4 regions of the Roseibium algae genome follow, and region 4 is predicted to be linked to each of the others. Evidence: predicted binding sites of a transcription regulator. Region 4 holds the regulator's gene; each other region holds the start of a gene.
What was found. Region 4 encodes LexA, which represses DNA repair genes until DNA is damaged. Its sites were predicted from a motif close to TGTTCNNNNTGTGTTCNG; they were not measured.
Positions count from the first base shown of each region.

Region 1: the regulator LexA is predicted to act here: its motif matches at 2,752-2,769, upstream of V6575_RS11450 (ATP-dependent helicase).
Region 2: the regulator LexA is predicted to act here: its motif matches at 1,898-1,915, upstream of parE (DNA topoisomerase IV subunit B).
Region 3: the regulator LexA is predicted to act here: its motif matches at 2,712-2,729, upstream of V6575_RS05200 (PA0069 family radical SAM protein).

Region 1 covers NZ_JBAKIA010000006.1:105,232-110,128, forward strand. The annotation lists gene V6575_RS11440 (methyl-accepting chemotaxis protein) at 1-428, shown strand, start outside; gene V6575_RS11445 (flavin monoamine oxidase family protein) at 663-2,579, shown strand; gene V6575_RS11450 (ATP-dependent helicase) at 2,803-4,897, shown strand, end outside.
Region 2 covers NZ_JBAKIA010000014.1:130,324-135,220, reverse strand. The annotation lists gene parE (DNA topoisomerase IV subunit B) at 1-1,804, opposite strand, end outside; gene V6575_RS18115 (tetratricopeptide repeat protein) at 2,511-3,362, shown strand; gene xth (exodeoxyribonuclease III) at 3,844-4,626, opposite strand; gene erpA (iron-sulfur cluster insertion protein ErpA) at 4,791-4,897, opposite strand, start outside.
Region 3 covers NZ_JBAKIA010000002.1:328,342-333,238, forward strand. The annotation lists gene V6575_RS05180 (aminotransferase-like domain-containing protein) at 1-255, opposite strand, end outside; gene moaB (molybdenum cofactor biosynthesis protein B) at 504-1,067, shown strand; gene V6575_RS05190 (Stf0 family sulfotransferase) at 1,137-1,916, shown strand; gene V6575_RS05195 (glycosyltransferase) at 1,948-2,640, opposite strand; gene V6575_RS05200 (PA0069 family radical SAM protein) at 2,771-3,889, shown strand; gene V6575_RS05205 (ribonuclease HII) at 3,933-4,586, shown strand; gene V6575_RS05210 (F0F1 ATP synthase subunit B) at 4,698-4,897, opposite strand, start outside.
Region 4 covers NZ_JBAKIA010000005.1:61,029-65,925, forward strand. The annotation lists gene V6575_RS09250 (TRAP transporter large permease) at 1-366, opposite strand, end outside; gene V6575_RS09255 (TRAP transporter small permease) at 370-933, opposite strand; gene V6575_RS09260 (TRAP transporter substrate-binding protein) at 930-1,922, opposite strand; gene lexA (transcriptional repressor LexA) at 2,560-3,273, shown strand; gene V6575_RS09270 (ComEC/Rec2 family competence protein) at 3,430-4,897, opposite strand, start outside.

The sequences.
Region 1 (4,897 bases), on a different contig from region 4:
CTGGCAAGGGCTTCGCCGTAGTCGCAGCTGAGGTTAAAGAGCTTTCAGACCAGACGGCCAAGGCAACGGACCAGATTGCGGTGCAAATCACTGACATTCAGTCTTCGACGAAGAATGCAGTGGGTGCGATCCAGGCGATTGTCGAACGCATCGACGAAGTTCAGGATGTGACCAACGCGATTGCCGCGTCTGTTGAAGAACAGAATGCAGCCACAAGCGAGATCACCAAGAGCATCAACCTTGCTGCGAATGGAAGTGCGACGGCATCGGAGAATGTTGACGGTGTTGCTGGTGCCATTGATCAGACCAAGCAGCAGTCCTCGGACGTAAATCAGTCTGCTGAACGGCTAGGATCTGTTGCCAGCGAACTCTCAACGGCTGTTGATACGTTCCTGAATGAAGTGACCAATCAAAAGGCCGCTGCCTAAGGCGGTTGTCGAGCACTTTTTTGAAAATGTTAGTCCCGGCCTTGACGCTCAAGGCCGGGTTTTTTCATGGAATTTTTTGAAGCTCATACTTGCGGCGCAGACAATGTCCGTAAATGGAACTCTTCGTAAAACAGCCTAATCCTACAACCGTCTGCGCGCAATTAAAGATTGATGTATTAATTTACACTTCTTTTAGTTGCGTGACGTTTGGGCGAAAGCAAGGAGATTGGTAAAATGAATGGTCTTTCCAGACGACATTTTTTAACTGGTTTGACGGCGCTTTCCGGGGGCTTGTCCATGCCGCCACTGTTGTCCGGGTTCAGTCCGGCGCGGGCCGGATATGAGACAACACGTCCTGACTTGCCCGAGGACTTTGGCAAGGGCAAAACGGTTGCGATTTTGGGCGGCGGTGTTGCCGGATTGACGACTGCATTGGTTTTGGCCAACGCTGGCTTCAAGGTTGCGGTCTTTGAGGCCGATAACCGGTATGGTGGACGCAGCCTGACCGCACGGCCGTCTGATGAGAACTACAAGGACTGGTGGTTCTCTAAGTACAATCCTCAGAAACTATTCCCGAAAATGTATGACGACCGCTACCAGGAGCGCCCGGACAGCGATGCGCCAGAAGAGCAGGTTTGCCTGTTTATGGATGATGCCTGGAAAGACGGTGGTTATGAAGGGGATCCGGTCGAGTTGTTCCTGAATGCAGGGCCGGGCCGTATTCCGTCCAATCATGAGAACCTGATCGCCCTGTGTCAGGAGATCGGTGTGGGGTTGGAGCCATATTTCTTCCAGTCCATGTCGAATGTCATGCAAAGTGAGAAGTTCAATGGCGGGCAGCCCATTCCAATGGGACAGGTGACCTTCAGCCTGTTTTCCGAGATGGCGGAGATGATTGCCAAGGTCAACATGGAAGCCTGTAAACTGAAGGGCAATACGTCCGTTCAAATTGCAGAACTCTCGCAACTGTTTGGTGATCTGGCCCGGCAAGATCCCAATGACCCTTGCAACCTGATCATGAATGACGGTTCTTCGCGTATTGGCTTTCAGGATGTTCCTGGCGGTTGGCGTGACGCAGGCAAGTTGCGTCAGCGCGTGCCGATAGAGTCGATCTTTGATTCCGGCTTTATCGGTAATCCAGAGGAAAATCCGGAGTTGTCACCGGGGTCCTTCCTGTTCAACAGCTATAATGTTGATTGGCAGCCTGCATTGATGCAGCCGATTGGCGGGATGGACCGGATCTGGCAGCAGTTGCTCCTGCAGGATGTTCAGGACACAGCGCCCATGTTCACCCACCTGCCGGTCGGCGGGCGCGGAACCCGGGTTGGCGATCTTGTGTATCTCAATACGCGTGCGACACGAATCCAGGCGGATGAAGGTGGCGTGGTCGTTGTGTTGGATGGGGGCGATCAGGGAATGACCTGGTCCGATGCACCGACGCGCTTTGATTTCTGCGTATCGAGCATGGCGCCATCCCTGCTGAATGATATTCTTGATCGCAACAGTATGCCGCCGGAATTCATTGCAGGTCTGAACGCCTTTAGTGTCACAGGGGCTTGGAACAAATTCACCCCAAGTGGCAATGATCCGACACCGGATCTTTGGACGCCTGCGATCAAGGTCGGCTGGCAGGGCAAGAACCGTTTCTGGGAAACCGATGACCAGATTTACGGCGGGATTTCCTGGGTTGACGATATCATCAGCCAGATCTGGTACCCCTCAGAGGACTTTACGGCCCATACCGGTATCCTGACAGGGGCTTACAATCGCGGTGGCGGTGCCGTCGAGTTTGCAGCTTTTGATCAGCAAACGCGGCTCGACAAGGGAATTGCGGGGCTTGGTCTGCTGCATCCGGGCCACGAGAAGGACATCTACATCGATCGCGGCATGACCATTGCCTGGCAATACATGCCCAATCAGGTTGGTGGATGGGCCTCCGATACCTCGACGACAAATCCGGCTGTCTATGAGCAGATCACGACCTTCACGCCGACCTTGCCGTTCTTCTGTGCAGGTGACACCTGGAGCTACTGGCCGGGTTGGCAGGAAGGCTCGGTTGCCTCAGCCTATTGCGCGGTTTCCGCAATTGCCTTGATGCTTGATCCTGGGAATCAGGCTTTGGCTGAAAAAGCCTGCAATATGAGCCGATAGCCAGCAAGGCGTGAGGGCCGCGCTGGCCCTCAGGTTCGCCAGGTGGCAGCCAGCCAGTTTGGCATCTTTTAGCGATTGTCGTACTGCTGCTGGCTGTTGCTGGCTGCTATTGTGCCTGCGCGCAGGCCTTTTCCAGCACAATCTCAAAGCTTCGCCTCGCAACGGTCAGTTTTGTTGCTATATTGTTCTTGATACAAAACACAAGAATCATAGCGCGGCGCATATGGCAGACCCCAACGGGTATCACGACGACATTGGCGACACATTTGTCGAAGGGTTCGACGATGATGGCTTTCCAGGAGACAGACCTTCGCGGCCTGATGCTGGAAAACCCGGTGCTGGTGAGGTCTCTTCTGATGAACATGTTGCGCCTTCGAACGCTGCAGCTCACGTTCTTGCTCCCGTGGTCGCTTCTGGCGGCGGCGGGATTGCAGCGCGCGCCATGGCAGCGCGACAGTCGCATGCGCCTGATTATCTGGAGGGCCTGAACCCGGAACAGCGGCAAGCGGTTGAAACCCTGAATGGTCCGGTTTTGGTCTTGGCTGGTGCTGGCACGGGCAAAACCCGCGTCTTGACCACCCGGATTGCACATATTCTGGCAACCGGCTCGGCCCAGCCTTCTCAGATCCTGGCGGTGACCTTCACCAACAAGGCTGCCCGCGAAATGAAGGAGCGGATCGCGCGCTTCATTGGCGGCAATGTCGAGGGCATGGCATGGCTGGGCACATTCCACTCGATCTGCGTCAAGATCCTGCGTCGTCATGCTGAACTTGTCGGCCTGAAATCCGGATTTTCCATCCTCGACACGGATGACCAACTACGGTTGATCAAGCAGATCATCAGGGCCGAAGGTCTCGATGAGAAGCGTTGGACGCCGAAGGCTTTCGCGTCGATGATGGACAGCTGGAAGAACCGGGCGCTGACGCCGAAGGAAATCCCGGAAGGCGAAGCGCGGGCCTTCGCAAATGGTTGGGGCCGCAAGCTCTATGAAGAATATCAGGACCGGTTGTCCATCCTGAACGCCTGTGACTTTGGCGACCTTCTGTTGCATGTCATCACCCTGTTCAAGACCCATCCTGATGTGCTTGCGGACTATCAGCGCCGGTTCCGCTACATGCTGGTGGACGAGTATCAGGATACGAATATTGCGCAGTATCTCTGGCTTCGATTGCTGGCGCAGGGCAATCCGAACGTCTGCTGCGTTGGCGATGATGACCAATCGATCTATGGCTGGCGCGGCGCAGAGGTGGATAACATCCTGCGCTTCGATCATGATTTCAAAGGCGCGGTTGTGATCCGTCTGGAGCGGAACTATCGCTCCACCAGTCATATTCTGGCAGCAGCCTCCCATCTGATTTCCCATAATCAGGGCCGGTTGGGCAAGACGCTGTTCACGGACTTTGATGACCCGGAAAATGATCTGGTATCGGTGGCGTCCTGTTGGGATTCAGAAGAAGAAGCCCGGTCTATCGGCGATGAAATCGAAGCGCTGCAGGGCAATGGCCATGCGCTGAACGATATGGCCATTCTTGTGCGGGCGTCGTTTCAAATGCGCTCTTTCGAAGATCGCTTTGTCACGCTTGGCCTGAATTACCGGGTCATTGGCGGTCCGCGATTCTATGAGCGCATGGAAATTCGCGATGCGATGGCCTACTTCCGCTGCGTTGTGCAGCCAGCCGATGATTTGGCATTTGAGCGGATCGTCAACACACCCAAGCGTGGTCTTGGTGATGCAACATTGAAGCTTGTGCATGAATTGGCGCGGGCCGAGCGCATGCCGTTGATACAGGCGGCCAACCAGCTGTGTCAGACGGAAGAAATCCGGCCAAAGGCGCGCAATGCCCTAAAGGACGTTCTGGCGAGTTTTGATCGCTGGCGCCAGCAGATGGACGGCAAGTCCCATACGGATATGGCAGAAATCATTCTGGATGAGAGCGGCTACACGGAAATGTGGCGGTTGGATCGCTCCGCTGAAGCGCCGGGCCGTCTGGACAACCTCAAGGAACTGATCCGGTCGATGGAAGATTTTGAATCCATGGCCGGGTTCCTGGAGCATGTCTCGCTGGTGATGGACAAGGACAAGGCAGAAGGTCATGACGCTGTTTCGATCATGACGTTGCATTCGGCCAAGGGGCTTGAGTTTGACACGGTGTTTCTTCCTGGTTGGGAAGAGGGGTTGTTCCCCCATCAGCGGGCGCTGGATGAAAGCGGCCGTGCAGGTCTCGAGGAAGAGCGCCGCCTTGCCTATGTTGGGGTCACACGTGCGAAAAAGCGGGCCAAGATCTGGTTTGCATCAAACCGGCGTATTCATGGCCAAT
Region 2 (4,897 bases), on a different contig from region 4:
GAGCATCATCACGCGCATAGAGCGTTTTGCCACCTTGGCTGATCCGATAAAGTGGCGGGACAGCTAGGTAAAGGTGACCATTCTGGATGAGGTTGGGCATTTCGCGGTAGAAGAAGGTGATCAACAGAGACGCAATGTGAGCGCCATCAACATCCGCATCGGTCATGATCACGACTTTCTCATACCGCAGATCCTCGTCGCGGTATTGAGCGCGTGACCCACAGCCCAGTGCCTGTGAAAGGTCGGCCAGCTGTTGGTTTGCAACCAGTTTGTCACGTCCAGCATTGGCAACGTTGAGGATCTTGCCGCGGAGGGGAAGGATTGCCTGGTTCTTCCTGTTACGGGCCTGTTTGGCTGATCCTCCGGCGGAGTCTCCCTCAACGATGAACAGTTCGGTGCCTTCTGACTGGTTTGCAGAGCAATCTGCCAATTTGCCGGGCAAACGCAGTTTGCGCACAGCGGTCTTACGGGCGACGTCTTTCTCCTGGCGGCGGCGCAAGCGTTCGTCTGCCCGTTCAATCACCCATTCCAGCAGTTTGTTTGACTGATTGGGTGAAGCTGTCAGCCAGTGGTCAAATGCATCGCGCACGGCTGTTTCGGCAATCCTGGTCGCTTCGCTGGACGACAATTTGTCCTTTGTCTGCCCGACAAATTCCGGTTCGCGAATAAACACAGACAGCATACCGCCAGCGGACGTTAAAACGTCATCGCCGGTGATGACCGAAGCTTTCTTGTTGTTTGTCAGCTCACCGTAAGCCTTCAGGCCCCGCATCAAGGCGTAGCGAAGGCCTGCTTCGTGAGTTCCGCCTTCCGGGGTGGGGACCGTATTACAGTAAGAATTGATGAAACCATCGCCAGCAAACCAGCTGACGGCCCATTCCACAGAGCCGTGTCCGCCGGTCTTGGTGGTGCGCCCGGCGAAAATATCGTCAACGACCCGGCGTTCTTTTTCCAGCCGTTCTTCAAGGAAATCCTTCAAACCACCTGGAAAGTGGAAGACAGCTTCTGCTGGCGTTTCATCCTTCGCATCAATCAGCTCAGGATCACAGTGCCAGCGGATTTCAACGCCTCCGAACAGATAGGCTTTGGAACGCGCCATTTTGAGCAGACGGCTGGGCCTGAATTTGGTGCCCTTGCCAAAGATGTCTGCATCTGGCCGAAAACGGATCAGGGTTCCCCTGCGATTTTGAGTGTCTCCGACCAGTTCGATAGGGCCTTGAGCATGGCCGCGCTGGAATGTCTGGCGGTAGAGTTTTCGAGACCGGGCGACCTCGACAACGAGATCGTCGGACAGGGCGTTCACAACAGAGATGCCAACGCCATGGAGGCCACCTGATGTCTCATAGACCTTACTGTCGAATTTTCCGCCCGCGTGCAGCGTGGTCATGATCACTTCGAGAGCGGACTTGTCCTTGAATTTCGGATGTGGGTCGACGGGAATGCCGCGGCCATTATCAGTCACCGTCAAATAGCCGTCAGCACCAAGCGCAACATCAATCCAGGTCGCGTGGCCAGCCACGGCTTCATCCATTGAGTTATCAATGACTTCAGCGAAGAGGTGATGCAGAGCTTTTTCATCTGTTCCGCCGATATACATGCCCGGACGCCTGCGGACTGGCTCAAGGCCCTCAAGAACCTCAATGTCAGCGGCGGAATAGTCGCTGTCGATTGCATCTTTGGGCGAGAGATCTGGAACAGCAGCTGGTTTTGGGACTGCTTTTGTCGGCGCAGGATGCACAGCTGGGGCTTCTTCCGCGTTGGCTGCGGCTGCGTTTCCTGCAAACAGATCGTTTTTCGCGCTCATGCTGTCTGGTCCATCTGGCTCTTCGTAGGCCGTATCCCGTCATCGGCGCTTGGGCCTGTCGAGGCTCTATAGCCGAATCAAATTCCATTGTCTCAGAACAAAGAAGGAACAGCAAAGCGTTCGCGCAAAATGCCCCCGATTTTAACAGGCTAGGGACTGTTTTATATTTCGGAAAGAGAATTTCAACGTGTTTGAGGCTTCATGGAGAGCCTAAGGGAAATTTTGCTGATGAAAGCGGCACACAAGTGCGGGAGAGAGAATTTGCACAAGATCAAACAGCTTCAAAAAACCGGTGAGGTCGACCTCTACTGCAGTTTTGCGTTGTTCGCTTCAGCCGTATTGACGATGGTTATCGGCTAATTTGTGACCTTCTGGCAACAGTCGAGAAAGGAGTCGTGCCCGGACAAGGAGGAAGGCATTGCTGCCGTGGTTCGGCCATGTTTCACATTCATTCAAAAGTGGTCAGGCGCTTGATGGCGGTTTGACTGGTGACACGTGAGGGATGACGTTGAAGAACAGAGCAGCAGTATGGATTTGAACTCATGAGCCAATCTGTCTTGGGTTGGTGAAAGGGAGAGATTATTTCCAAATGTTACCTTTGTCTTGCCGCAATCACTTCAAGAAACGCCGTAGTCTGGTCGAAATAGGCCTCTACTATTCTCACCCAGTGGTGAGGAAGACAAATAGGCCGAAAGAGTATTGTATCATGTCCGCAGTGCGGAAGTTCATTTTGGTGTCCGGTTTGGTCGCGAGCATTTCCTCAGGAGCGCTCGCGTTCGATGGGACGCCTACGCAGAACCAGACCATAGGGCCCAGTGATGTGAGCCCGACAGAAGCCCTGCGTCATGGCGCCCGCCAATATTATTCCGGTGACAAGGTCGGGGCTCTGACCTCATTGCAATACGCTGCTGAGAAGGGCCAGCCTATGGCGGCCTGGAAACTTGGAAAAATGTACGCCAGCGGCGATGGCGTTCCCGAAGATGACCAGAAAGCTTTTCAATATTACAGCCAAGTCGTCCGGCAACATGGTAATGACCGGTCCGACAGTCCAGATGCGCCTTTTGTGGCCAGTGCCTTTGTTGCTCTTGGTAATTATTATCGTAAGGGCATTACGGACATGGTGCCGCAGAATATGGCTCGGGCAACCCAGATCTTTACCCATGCAGCGTCTTTCTTTGGTGATCCGGAAGCTCAGTATGAATTAGGCCGGATTTACCAGCCCAGCAGCGGTCGTATGGCGGTACGCTGGTATAATCTGGCTGCGATCAAGGGCCATGTCGGGGCTCAGGCACGGCTTGGAGAGACGCTTTTCAACACTGGACGTTCTGAAAGCCGCAAGGCGCGCGGGCTGATGTGGATGAGCGTTGCGTTAGAGCAGAGCAAAAGCGATCCGAATGCTGGCTGGATCCGAGATCTTCATGAGCAGTATTTCGCCCATGCAAGTGAATCCATACGCCGTTCCGCAGGGGCCATGGCAGACACCTGGATGGCGCAAAACCGGCCGGATCTGATTGAGACGACAACAACCACAGCCTCAGCCCCACAAATCGCGCAATAGCAGTCCTGTTGCGCTGATCCCAGGTTATCCCGCCAGCTGATCAGGTTTTTGTCGACCACATTGTCCGAGGCGTTATCTGGGCAGACGGGCAGGGGCTGTCGGTGAATTTCCAAGAGGTGTTGTTCTGCATCATGCCGCACTCTGCGAGCATCAGACCGCCCGGCTGCTTCAGGCAGACAATTTCTCCAAGTTCATACCTGTGGCCTTTGTAAAGACAGGTGCAGTTGACTTTAGGTTGGAATTGCGTGCGAGCGGTGGCAAGGTTTTGGATCTTAGTCTCTAGAGACGGTTCAATGCCCAGTACGGTGGAGGCACCAAGAGAGAGACTGCATCCAAGAACAGTTGCTGAAAAAAGGCGGCGTCCGGTTTTGGTTATTCCCATCACGGTGATCCATGCTCTGCAATTCATCATAACATGGAACATTTGATTAGGAAAATATCGTCCTAATCTGGCTGGTCTAGCTGTGGACTTGCCTGTTAATCAGGCTGCCAGATCGACCCAGACAGGCACATGATCGGACGGCTTGTCCCAACCTCTGACGTGTTTGTCGATGCCGCAGCCATTGAGTTTGTCGGTTGCTTGCGGTGACAGCAAAATATGGTCAATCCGGATCCCGTTATTCTTCTGCCAGGCACCGGCCTGATAATCCCAGAACGTATAGGTCTCAGGGGCCTCTGTGCAGGCGCGGACGGTTTCGGTCATGCCCAGGTTGATCAGGGCTCGGAAATTCTGCCGACTGATCGGCTGGAATAACGCGTCTTCGCTCCAGACTTCCGGACGAGCGGCATCGATTGGATCCGGAATGACGTTGTAATCGCCGAGCAGAATAAAGGGTGTTTCTTCAGCCAACCGCATTTTGGTGTGTTCGATCAGACGGTCCATCCAACTGATTTTATATGGAAATTTCTCGGTTCCGAGGGGGTTGCCGTTGGGCAAATACAGACAGCCAAACCTCAACGCGCCTGCGTCGGTCGAAACGCTTGCCTCAATGTAGCGGGCCTGTTCGTCGCTGTCGTCGCCTGGAATGCCGCGTTGAACGTCCTCAAGGGGGCGCTTGGACAGGAGAGCCACTCCGTTGAAGCCCTTCTGTCCATGAGTTTCCAGATTGTAGCCAAGATCCTCGATGGCTTGACGCGGGAAATTCTCATCGACTGATTTGATTTCCTGAAAACAGGCGATGTCTGGCTGGGATTCTCCAAGCCACTCGCGAACCGTATCGATACGCGCTTTGACACCGTTGATGTTCCAGGTGGCGATTTTCATGAGACTGCGTCCAGCTTGTCAATGAGATTTGCGCAAGCTTAGCATTCGGAAGACGCGCCTGTCCTGCTCGCAGCTTTAGATCTGGCCGTAAATCCAATGAAAACAGGTCGCAATCATCACGGCTAATCGGCTTAGCTGCGTGGTTTCGTGATCAGGGGGCGTGCTTAGATCGTGAAGCTGGTACCGCAACCGCAGCCTGCAACTGCGTTCGGATTGGTGATCTGAAAGGCCTGGCCAATGATGTCATCCACGAAATCGATTTCGGATCCAC
Region 3 (4,897 bases), on a different contig from region 4:
CCGCCCGGAGATCCACTTCCGCAACGGCTTATAGCCTTCACTAACTGAGTATTGCAGTGCAGCTTGATGGTCATCCTGCTCGAACAGTTCCTGATATGCCGCCTTGAACTCTTCAGCAGGAAAGAGCGCCGGATCGGGAATGCCGCCAGCAAAGGAAATCATCTCCGGCTGATCCAGCACCTTCAAAAGTTCGCGGATCTCGGAGGCCACCATCCGGTCAGCCCGGGTTGCAAACAATTGGCTCCAGTTCTGCATGACGTTTCCTTCCGATTTTGGCCGCCTGGATTTTCCCATCGACATTTGTTGAACCGGATAAATCACAAACGAAATTAAAGGTCAATAATACTGACCTATTATTTTCACTTATTTCTCCAAATTCCGATTTTTTGTAACTTTAGATCCGATCTCAGACTTCATGAATGTGACGCTACTAACCGGCATTTGTCACATTCATCGACACTGTCCTGGCCATCCACTATATGTCGAAGCCAAGGAGATCACCCATGACCCGCATCGACGACAGCCGTCCGTTCATTCCGCTCAACATTGCTGTTCTGACTGTTTCGGACACTCGCAGCCTGGAAGAAGACAGGTCCGGTTCAACGCTGACAGATCGTCTTGAGAAGGCCGGTCACACGCTCGCAGACAGAAAGATCGTGACAGATGACGTTCCAGCCATTCAGGCGATCGTACGCGCATGGATTGAGGATAAGGGCGTGGATGTGATCATCTCAACAGGCGGCACCGGCTTCACAGGACGCGACGTCACTCCGGAGGCCATTGAGCCGCTATTTGAAAAGCGTATGGATGGCTTTTCAGAAGTCTTTCACCGGATTTCCTATGATAAAATCGGCACCTCAACGATCCAGTCACGAGCCACAGGAGGCGTCGCCGGTGCGACCTACATCTTTGCTCTGCCGGGATCGCCTGGAGCCTGCAAAGACGCTTGGGATTGCATCCTCAAATTCCAGCTCGACTATCGCCACATGCCCTGCAACTTCGTGGAAATCATGCCACGGCTTGATGAGCATCTGAAGCGAGGGAAATTGCAGAAGATTAATGTCTAGATGAGGACTTTGGCCGTCACATCCTTGCTGCAATGGCGCAGTATAAATGGCGGTTCGTTTTGAATTCCTATGATTTCTGAAAGACCTATAGCTGAATTTGAGTCCTATGTGATCTGCACCTCTCCGCGCAGCGGCAGCACACTGCTTTGCAAGCTGCTCGCAGCAACCGGCGTTTCCGGCGCTCCGCGATCCTATTTTCACGAGCCATCTTTATCCAGTTGGCTCAAGTATTTCGGGCTCGAAGCCGGTTCTATGGAGACAGAAGCCGAGAGCCTGGCACGGGTTTTGCGCGCAGCTCACGAAAGGGGCACCAACGGCACCGGTGTCTTCGGGCTGAGGCTGCAAAGACATAGCGTCGATTTTTTCCTTCAGAAACTTAAAGCTCTGCACCCTGGTAAGAACAGCGATCTGGACCGCATTCAGGAAACGTTTGGACGCACGCTCTTCATCTATCTCACCCGCCCCGACAAAGTTCAGCAAGCCGTGTCCTATGTTAAAACAGAGCAGAGCGGGCTCTGGCACAAGTCATCAGACGGCACAGAGCTGGAACGCCTCTCGCCGCCTCGCGAACCCTTTTATGACGGTTCAAAGATCAAAGCCTGCTACGACCAATTTTCGTCATACGAAAGGGACTGGACCACTTGGTTCGGCAGGCAAGGCATCGAACCACATCGTATCGCTTATAACACCCTATCCGCGGCCCCTTCCGGGACCTTACGGGATGTACTTGTCCGACTTGGATTAAGTGGTGAGGCCGCCAACGGCATTAAGCCGCCCGTCGCAAAACTAGCAGATGAAACAAGCGCTGTTTGGGTAGAACGTTTCCGGCACAAAAATCAAATCGCCTGAATGATGTTTGGACTTGTCGAGGCGAACGTCGTCAACCGTGCAGGCGTAGCAGCAGGCTTGGAGGAAGTCTCAATATACTGACACAGAACCGAGCAATAGATTTCCGCAGTGTCGAGCCGTTACTCGCCTCTTCGGGACGGCCAGAGCACACAGCCGCAGAGCGCAGGAAAACCAGACGCGTGCGACCGATACGCTTAACCAAATCAAGGTCTTCCATTTCTGGCAAAGGCCGATATCCACCAAGGGCTTTGTAAAACCGGCGCGAAATCAGCAAGCCCTGATTGCCGTGAGGCATTCCAAGCATCTGGCAACGTAGTGTCGCCAGATATTCCGAAATCCGCGCACCTATTCCGAAACTTTCAAACCGAAGTTTGAATGCTGCCGCTGTACGATCAGCACTGCCTGCACGTTCAGCCCTCTCGATGAAGGTTTGAACTTCATGGTGCCAACCCGTGTCCAGCACAGTGTCAGCTGAGAGGAACAGAAGCCAATCTCCGCGCCGAGAAAGTCCGGCACCGGCTGCAAGGCGCGCGCTTTTGGGGCCCACGACCTCATGCCAATCACAACCTGCAGCATCTGCGACGCGTTCGGTATTGTCACTGGACCCACCATCGATGACCACCACTTCACGCACAACACCTTCAGCCGCGGCTGAAACCAGAGCAGCAAGTGTATGAGCCAAGTCGGCTTCAGAGTTCAATGTCGGAACGATGACGCTAATCATAGTGTTATTTCTAACGAGTTTTATCCCGAATGGCGAGACAACCAGCTTGTTTTATCGATAATTTGGGCTAATGTTCCTATTATGTTCTTTATGCAATGCATGGATTAGCCAGATGGTACTGAATGTCGATATGGCATCCGATTCAAATACACAACCTGAGAGCGCAAAACACTCGGGAAACACTATTCCGGAAGGCCGCAGGCGTGGCCGCGCAGCAGGATTGAACATGAGTGGGAGGTTCGAATCTCTAACCACAGAGAGCGTTGACGACGGATGGAACATTCATGAAGATTTGCCGCCGTTCCAGACCATCGTGCAGGAAGAACGGGCGCGGACTGTCATCACACGAAATTCTTCACCGGACATCTCTTTCGACCGCTCCATCAACCCTTATCGCGGTTGTGAGCACGGCTGTATCTATTGTTTCGCGCGCCCGAGCCACGCCTTCATGGGCCTGTCTCCAGGTCTGGACTTTGAAACCCGGCTTTTTGCCAAACCCAATGCCGCTGAACTTTTGGAACGCGAATTGTCACGGCCTGGTTACATTCCCAAGCCTATCGCAATTGGTACCAACACGGATCCCTATCAGCCCATTGAGCGCGGCTATAAATTGATGCCCGAAATCCTTGAGGTTCTGGACCGTTATCACCATCCTGTCGCAATCGTGACAAAGTCTTCTCTTGTCCAACGCGATCTTGACATCCTGGCGCGAATGGCAGAGCGGAACCTGGCCAAGGTTGCCCTGTCCATCACCACCCTTGACCGGAAATTGTGCCGGACCATGGAGCCGCGCGCCTCAGCCCCACACAAACGGCTGTCAGCGGTCAAAGCCTTGAGCGATGCGGGCATTCCAACATCCGTCATGATCGCACCGGTTATACCCGCGCTGACTGATAGTGAATTGGAGGCAATCCTTGAGGCGGCAGCCGAACATGGTGCAGATGAAGCCGGTTTCATATTGCTTCGACTGCCACTCGAAGTCTCCCAGCTGTTTCGTGACTGGCTGGTGCGGGAACAGCCTGGTCGCTATCGGCATGTGATGAGCCTGATACGGTCCATGAGAGACGGTAAGGATTATGACGCCAAGTGGGGCGAACGGATGCGTGGCACTGGCCCTTATGCAGAGCAGATCGCCAGACGCTTTCAGCTTTGTGCCAAGAGAGTTGGGCTGAACACCCGCAGACGAAAACTGAATTCAGATCTGTTCGTCGCGCCACAAAAAGGCGGGGTGCAACTCGATCTGTTCTAGGTCAGCTCTTGCGTGAAAGGTCGTGCAGGGACAGAATCTAATAATGAGCAAAGATATCTCACCTTCTCTTCTCGACCTTCGGTTCGGAGATGCTCCGGACCTAAGGCTCGAACGCAAACGTGCCAAGCAGTTTGACGGACTGATTGCCGGTGTTGACGAAGCCGGGCGGGGCCCGTGGGCCGGGCCAGTGGTCACGGCAGCTGTTATCCTTGACTACAAAAATATTCCCAAAGGCCTGAATGACTCCAAAAAGCTTACCGAGGCCCGCCGGGAGATACTGTTCGATCAAATTATGGCTAGCTCTCAAGTCGGGATTGCCAGCGCCTCTGCGCAAACTATTGATGATCAAAACATCCGCGCAGCAACCTTGCAGGCAATGGTTCGCGCTGTGAACGCACTGGCGGTCAAACCACGAATAGTGCTAATTGATGGGCGCGACATTCCGCCCGGCCTGGAGCAAGCTGGACAGAGCCTGATCAAGGGCGACGGCCGGTGCCTGTGTATCGCTGCAGCCTCTATCATCGCAAAGGTGCTCCGGGACAGGATGATGGTTCGGCTGGATGGGCTAGCGCCGGGATACGGCTTTGCACAGCATAAGGGCTATGGAGTGCCGGTTCATCAGGCCGCCCTCAAAAAACTTGGTCCTTGTCCCCACCACCGTATGTCCTTCCGCCCTATCCGCGATGCAATGACCTGATCGGGCGGGTCGCCAGACAACTTGAACCAGCCTTCATAATAAATGGCGTTACCGCAGACATAAAAAAAGCGGCCCAGAGGCCGCTTTTCTCGAACCCAATCCTTGAAAGGATCAGTTCAGCTTTTCTTTTACCTGAGCAATGCTCTTGGACAGGATGTCATCAGCAACCTTATCCTTAACCTTTGCGGTCAGGATCTGCTCGGCAGCAGCGGTTGCGATGTCAGCGGCGCTTGCGCGAACTTCGGCAATAGCCTGTGTTTCAGCCTGAGCAATCTTGTCTTCTGCCGCCTTTGAGCGACGAGCAATCATAT
Region 4 (4,897 bases):
TTCGATGGCTCCAAGCCCTGCGCAATCGGCCACTGCGGCACCTGAAATACCTGCAAAGATCATCGAGGACAGAATGTTCACCTGGGCCAGACCTGCCTTCAAGTGCCCGACCAAAGCATTGGCGAAGTTGAAAATCCGCTCTGTCACGCCGGAGGCGTTCATCAGGTTTCCAGCCATAATGAAGAATGGCACAGCAGTCAGGGATGCCTTGTTCACCCCCTCGAGCATCTGTTGCGGGATGATTTGCAGGGCGTTGGAGAAATCAGAGGTCAGGAAAGTGACAAGAGTTGCGGCACCGATGGCGATGGAAATCGGAACACGCAGGAGGATCAGCGCCATGAAGGAGCCGAAGAGAATATAGGCCATGCGTCAGACCTCCGGGTGGTGGATCGATATGTTTTCAGGCATCCCGGCAAATTGCTTGGCAAGGTCGAGAAGAGCGGTCAGAAAAATCAGGATGGCGGAGATGAACAATGGCACTGAAAGGGCCTGGCGCATCAGCTCCTTGCCACCTGGAAATATCGCACCATCCACAACGCCGGTCGACGTTGCCAGCACGGTTGGCATTTGCTGAAGGAGAATAAAACAAACGCCCAGGGCACATAGATCAGACAGGCTTCGGGTCACCGCATAACCGGCCGTGCCTATCCGGTTGGCAAGGAAGTCAATGCGAACGTCCTTGAGGCGCACAAAAATAGCGAAAAACCCGAAGAAACTCAGCCAGACAAAGAAGACCATCGTCCAGGGCCATATCCAATAGGCCGACCAGCCAAAAGGCCTTGCGACAATCGTCAAGGTCGTCAAACCCAGCATGGCAAGAAGACAGATGTTGCACAGTAAGATGAAGACACCTCCAAGACGCCAGTTCAGCGTGTCGAGGCGAAAGAGGGCACGCTGAAGCGCGCCCTCCGGTTCGAAATTTTCCGGGGTCATTTCGCGGTCCGCGCTGCCTCGACTGCCGCCATGTAACCTGCAGGCATTTCGCCGCTTGATTCCATTTCGGCGTAAAAGCCCTTCAGCTTATCAACGAAAGGCGCTGTATCGAGCACGACATATGTTGCCCCTGCATCTTTCATGCTCTTGATGCTTTTGTCGGCAACTTCAAACATGACTTCACGCGAATAAGCCCCAGCTTCATTATAAGCCTTGAGCAACCCGGCCTGTGTGCTCTCATCCAGGGCATCATAGGCTTTCAGGTTCATGATGAACCCGATCGACTGCCAATATTCATCTGTTCGGCTGATGTAGGAGGCGACTTCGTTGAAGCGCATGGATTGAACCAATGCGATTGGAGAATTCACCGCATTCACGATGCCCTTCTGAATCGCCTGATATACTTCAGTCCAGGGCAACGTAATCACTTCAGCACCCAGATCTGACCATGTCGCGATGGCAAGTTTTGAAGGGTGCATGCGCAACTTCAGGCCAGTCACGTCTGCCAGAGAGTTTACCGGTTTGTTTGAAACCATAACCCGGAACGGTCCACGCAGAACAGCTGTAGGATTGCCAAGTGGTTTGACACCCGAAACTTCCGCTGCCTTGTCGAACCAACCCGTAACCAAGTCCGATCCCATAAAACGGACCCAATGGTCATAGTCATCGAACATGAAGGCCGGGGACGTCCAGGACAACTCCGGCGCCCATTTTTTCATGTAGCTGTAGCCCTCGGCATAGATATTGACGATGCCGGCTTGCAATTGTTCCAGAACCGCATCTTCCTTGCCGAGCTGCTCGTTCGGAAACACCTGAATGGTCAACTTGCCGTCGGTATATTCCTTGGTCAGGTCAGCAAACTTTTGAAAGACTTGGCCTTCGGGACTGTCGACCGGCATCTTGGTGGCCATGCGCCAAGTCTCTGCATGAGCCGACGATGCGGTCAACGCCAATATCATTGCCGCAGTTGTGGCGAATTTGGAAAACATTTGAAGATCCTCTTAGGTCGGGAGCGTGCGCGTTGCCCGCGCTTTTTCGCCCTGAAAGTCTCCCTTGTCTGAAAGGCGGCGGTCAAATTAGAAAGATTTTTGATCAGACAATTGTTTTTTATCACTGCAGATCGAGACCGAACCCGCCTTACTTCTGGCACCCAGAACAGCAGTCAGGTTCGTTTTGATGATGTTGAAAACTCCTAGCCAACAGCGATAGGTGAAAGCAAAGCCCTCCAAAACTCACCTTCGTCAAAACCTAATCACCTGACGATACGCATCACGTTTGTTGATTTTAGAACGAAGAAAAGAAATATCTTTAAAATCTCGGCTTCTGCGATCTGCATGACTTTGCTCAGATTTTCAAACACCGAAACAAACAGGATCCGCAATCAGACAACAGCCACCGGGATAAAAGCATCAGCTGAAGTCGACTTTTAAGCATGCACGAAATTCAATTGAACTTATAGGCATCAGTACATGGCCCATAAGAACTCAAAGGCCAGAAACTTACTGTGATTCAACTCTAAAGCTGCATGGGACAGAAACAGAACATTAAGGCTTGTGGAACACAGTGAGAACAGCTATGGTACGTTCATGATTTGTACCCAGCCGGTTCGCATTGGAGAAGTTGACGATGCTCACGCGCAAGCAATATGAACTGCTGATGTTCATCCAAGAAAAATTGAAGGAAACCGGGGTTCCACCTTCCTTTGATGAAATGAAGGATGCCCTCGACCTTCGCTCAAAGTCCGGTATTCATCGGCTCATCACGGCGCTGGAAGAACGCGGATTTATTCGTCGCCTGCCCAACAGGGCACGGGCGATGGAGGTTATTCGTCTGCCCGAATCAATTTCCCCCGGTCTGGGTTCTCCCCCGCCGCGCGGCAGTTTTTCACCTGAGGTCATCGAAGGATCTCTTGGCAAGACTGCAGCGGCACCTGCGCCCTCCCCCATAGCGGAAGCTACTGGCATCGAAATACCTGTGATGGGACGCATTGCAGCAGGTGTTCCCATTGAGGCGATCCAGACCCACAGCCACTCGATCACCGTTCCGCCTGAGCTCGTTGGCAAGGGCGAACATTACGCGCTGGAAGTGCGAGGAGATTCCATGATCGAGGCCGGGATTCTGGATGGAGACACGGTTTTGATCCGACGTACGGAAACTGCCGAGAGTGGCGACATTGTCGTGGCCCTTGTTGACGATGAAGAGGCAACACTGAAACGCCTCCGTAAAAAAGGTGCTTCCATTGCATTGGAGGCCGCCAATCCAGCTTATGAAACCCGCATTTTTGGGCCAGGCCGCGTTAAGGTTCAGGGTCGGCTGTCTGCATTGTTTCGCAAGTACTGACATCTGCATCTTTTATATTTGCAAGTGCGCGATGATACTTTGATGGGCAGGCGTTTAACCAGGCAACAACCAAGCTGTGGTCTGTTGCTGATTCCAGGGCTGCTCAATGGTGCGAAATTTTGGAGGCATGAGGTGTCCTTCAGAATGTGGCCAGCATCAGGGACGTGGCCTATGCCAAGGGCGTGGCGGGCGGGTTTTCGCACTCAGCCACTTTGTTATGACAGTTTTGGGCGGAGTTTTTACGCTAACACTGTCTGAAGCGGCAGCATGATCCTTATTAACATTTGATGCAGGAACCATTCTGCTCGTCTTGCCAAACACCAAGTTCATTACGCTGCTGGTAAAGCCCAGAAGCCAGTTTTCAGTCGGCTCTTTGTTGGTCAATTGCGATTTGCCGTTGCCCCCTCCAACAGATCGGTCATTGGACGCAGGCCAATCTGCTGCTTCCAGCCAAAGTGAGAGGGCACCGTGCGCGCGCCGTTCAGCAGCACCGATAACCAGACTGACATCACAGTCTTTTGGAACTGTCAGCTCGGTCACAATGATATCTGCTTCGATGCAATCCATCGCCAGTGCCTCGGCCTTCTGAGGCATCGCAATGCGTATGGGCACAGGCTTGTAAACAAGGCTCCCGGTCCTGTCAGATGCCATTAGGGAACCAGTCCTCATGGGCGCATAAGCCAGATAGACGCAGCCATAGGGGTCACACCTGCGCTGAGGCGTGCCCATTTTCTGGACCGAAAAGGCATCCTCTGGCAACCCTTCCCGCTGCAGCCATATGTCTGTCTCAAACCCTGCCCGCTTTGCGCTGAAACGCAAGATCCCATCGGCTCCTCTTGCTGCGATGATCGCGCCCTTTTCAGAGATCTGAATGTCCGGCGGACGGTCAAACACAAGAAATGCGCCCGCTATAATACCCAAAGGCAATGCGCCCAATCTGATCCAGCCGCGCGCCAGAACACCAAGGAACAAAGCGGCCATCAGGAGCAAGGTGACATTGGCACCGGGCGGTGACACATGATCCTGCCCAATATCCAGGTTTGCTGTCCATTCAGCAAAGCCAAGCAGGACATCTAACCCGGCGGACATCACCTGAAGCGGCAAGCTGGCCAGGCCAAAGGGCATCAAGACCAGAGCGAGAACTCCCATCGGCATGATCAGCAGCGTGAACACAGGCATGCCCAGCAGGTTTCCGATGACACCCATGGGAGCGATCCGGCCAAAATGATGAACACCGATCACCCCTGTTGCCAAACCTGCGACCAGAGCAGTCGCCGTCAACCCGCCCCAGAACAACATGGTCTGCCAACCGATACGCGACCAGAACCTGGGGCGCATAGACAAGGCTTGAACGCCACGTCCTGCCGAGCTGGTTCTCCAAGTTTCATAGACGGCCACAAGACAAATCACGGCAGCAAACGACATCTGGAATCCTGGATGGAGCAATCGCTCAGGGGCAAGTATCAACAGCAGAAGCCCAGCCAGGGCTACACTGTGGAGGGTCAGCCCCTTTCGCGAAACAATCAGCCCGAGAAAAACCAGCCCGATCATCACAAAGGATCGTTGTGTGGCCAAAGACCCTCCCGAAATGCCGAGATAAAAAATCGCTGCCAAAAGAGCCACA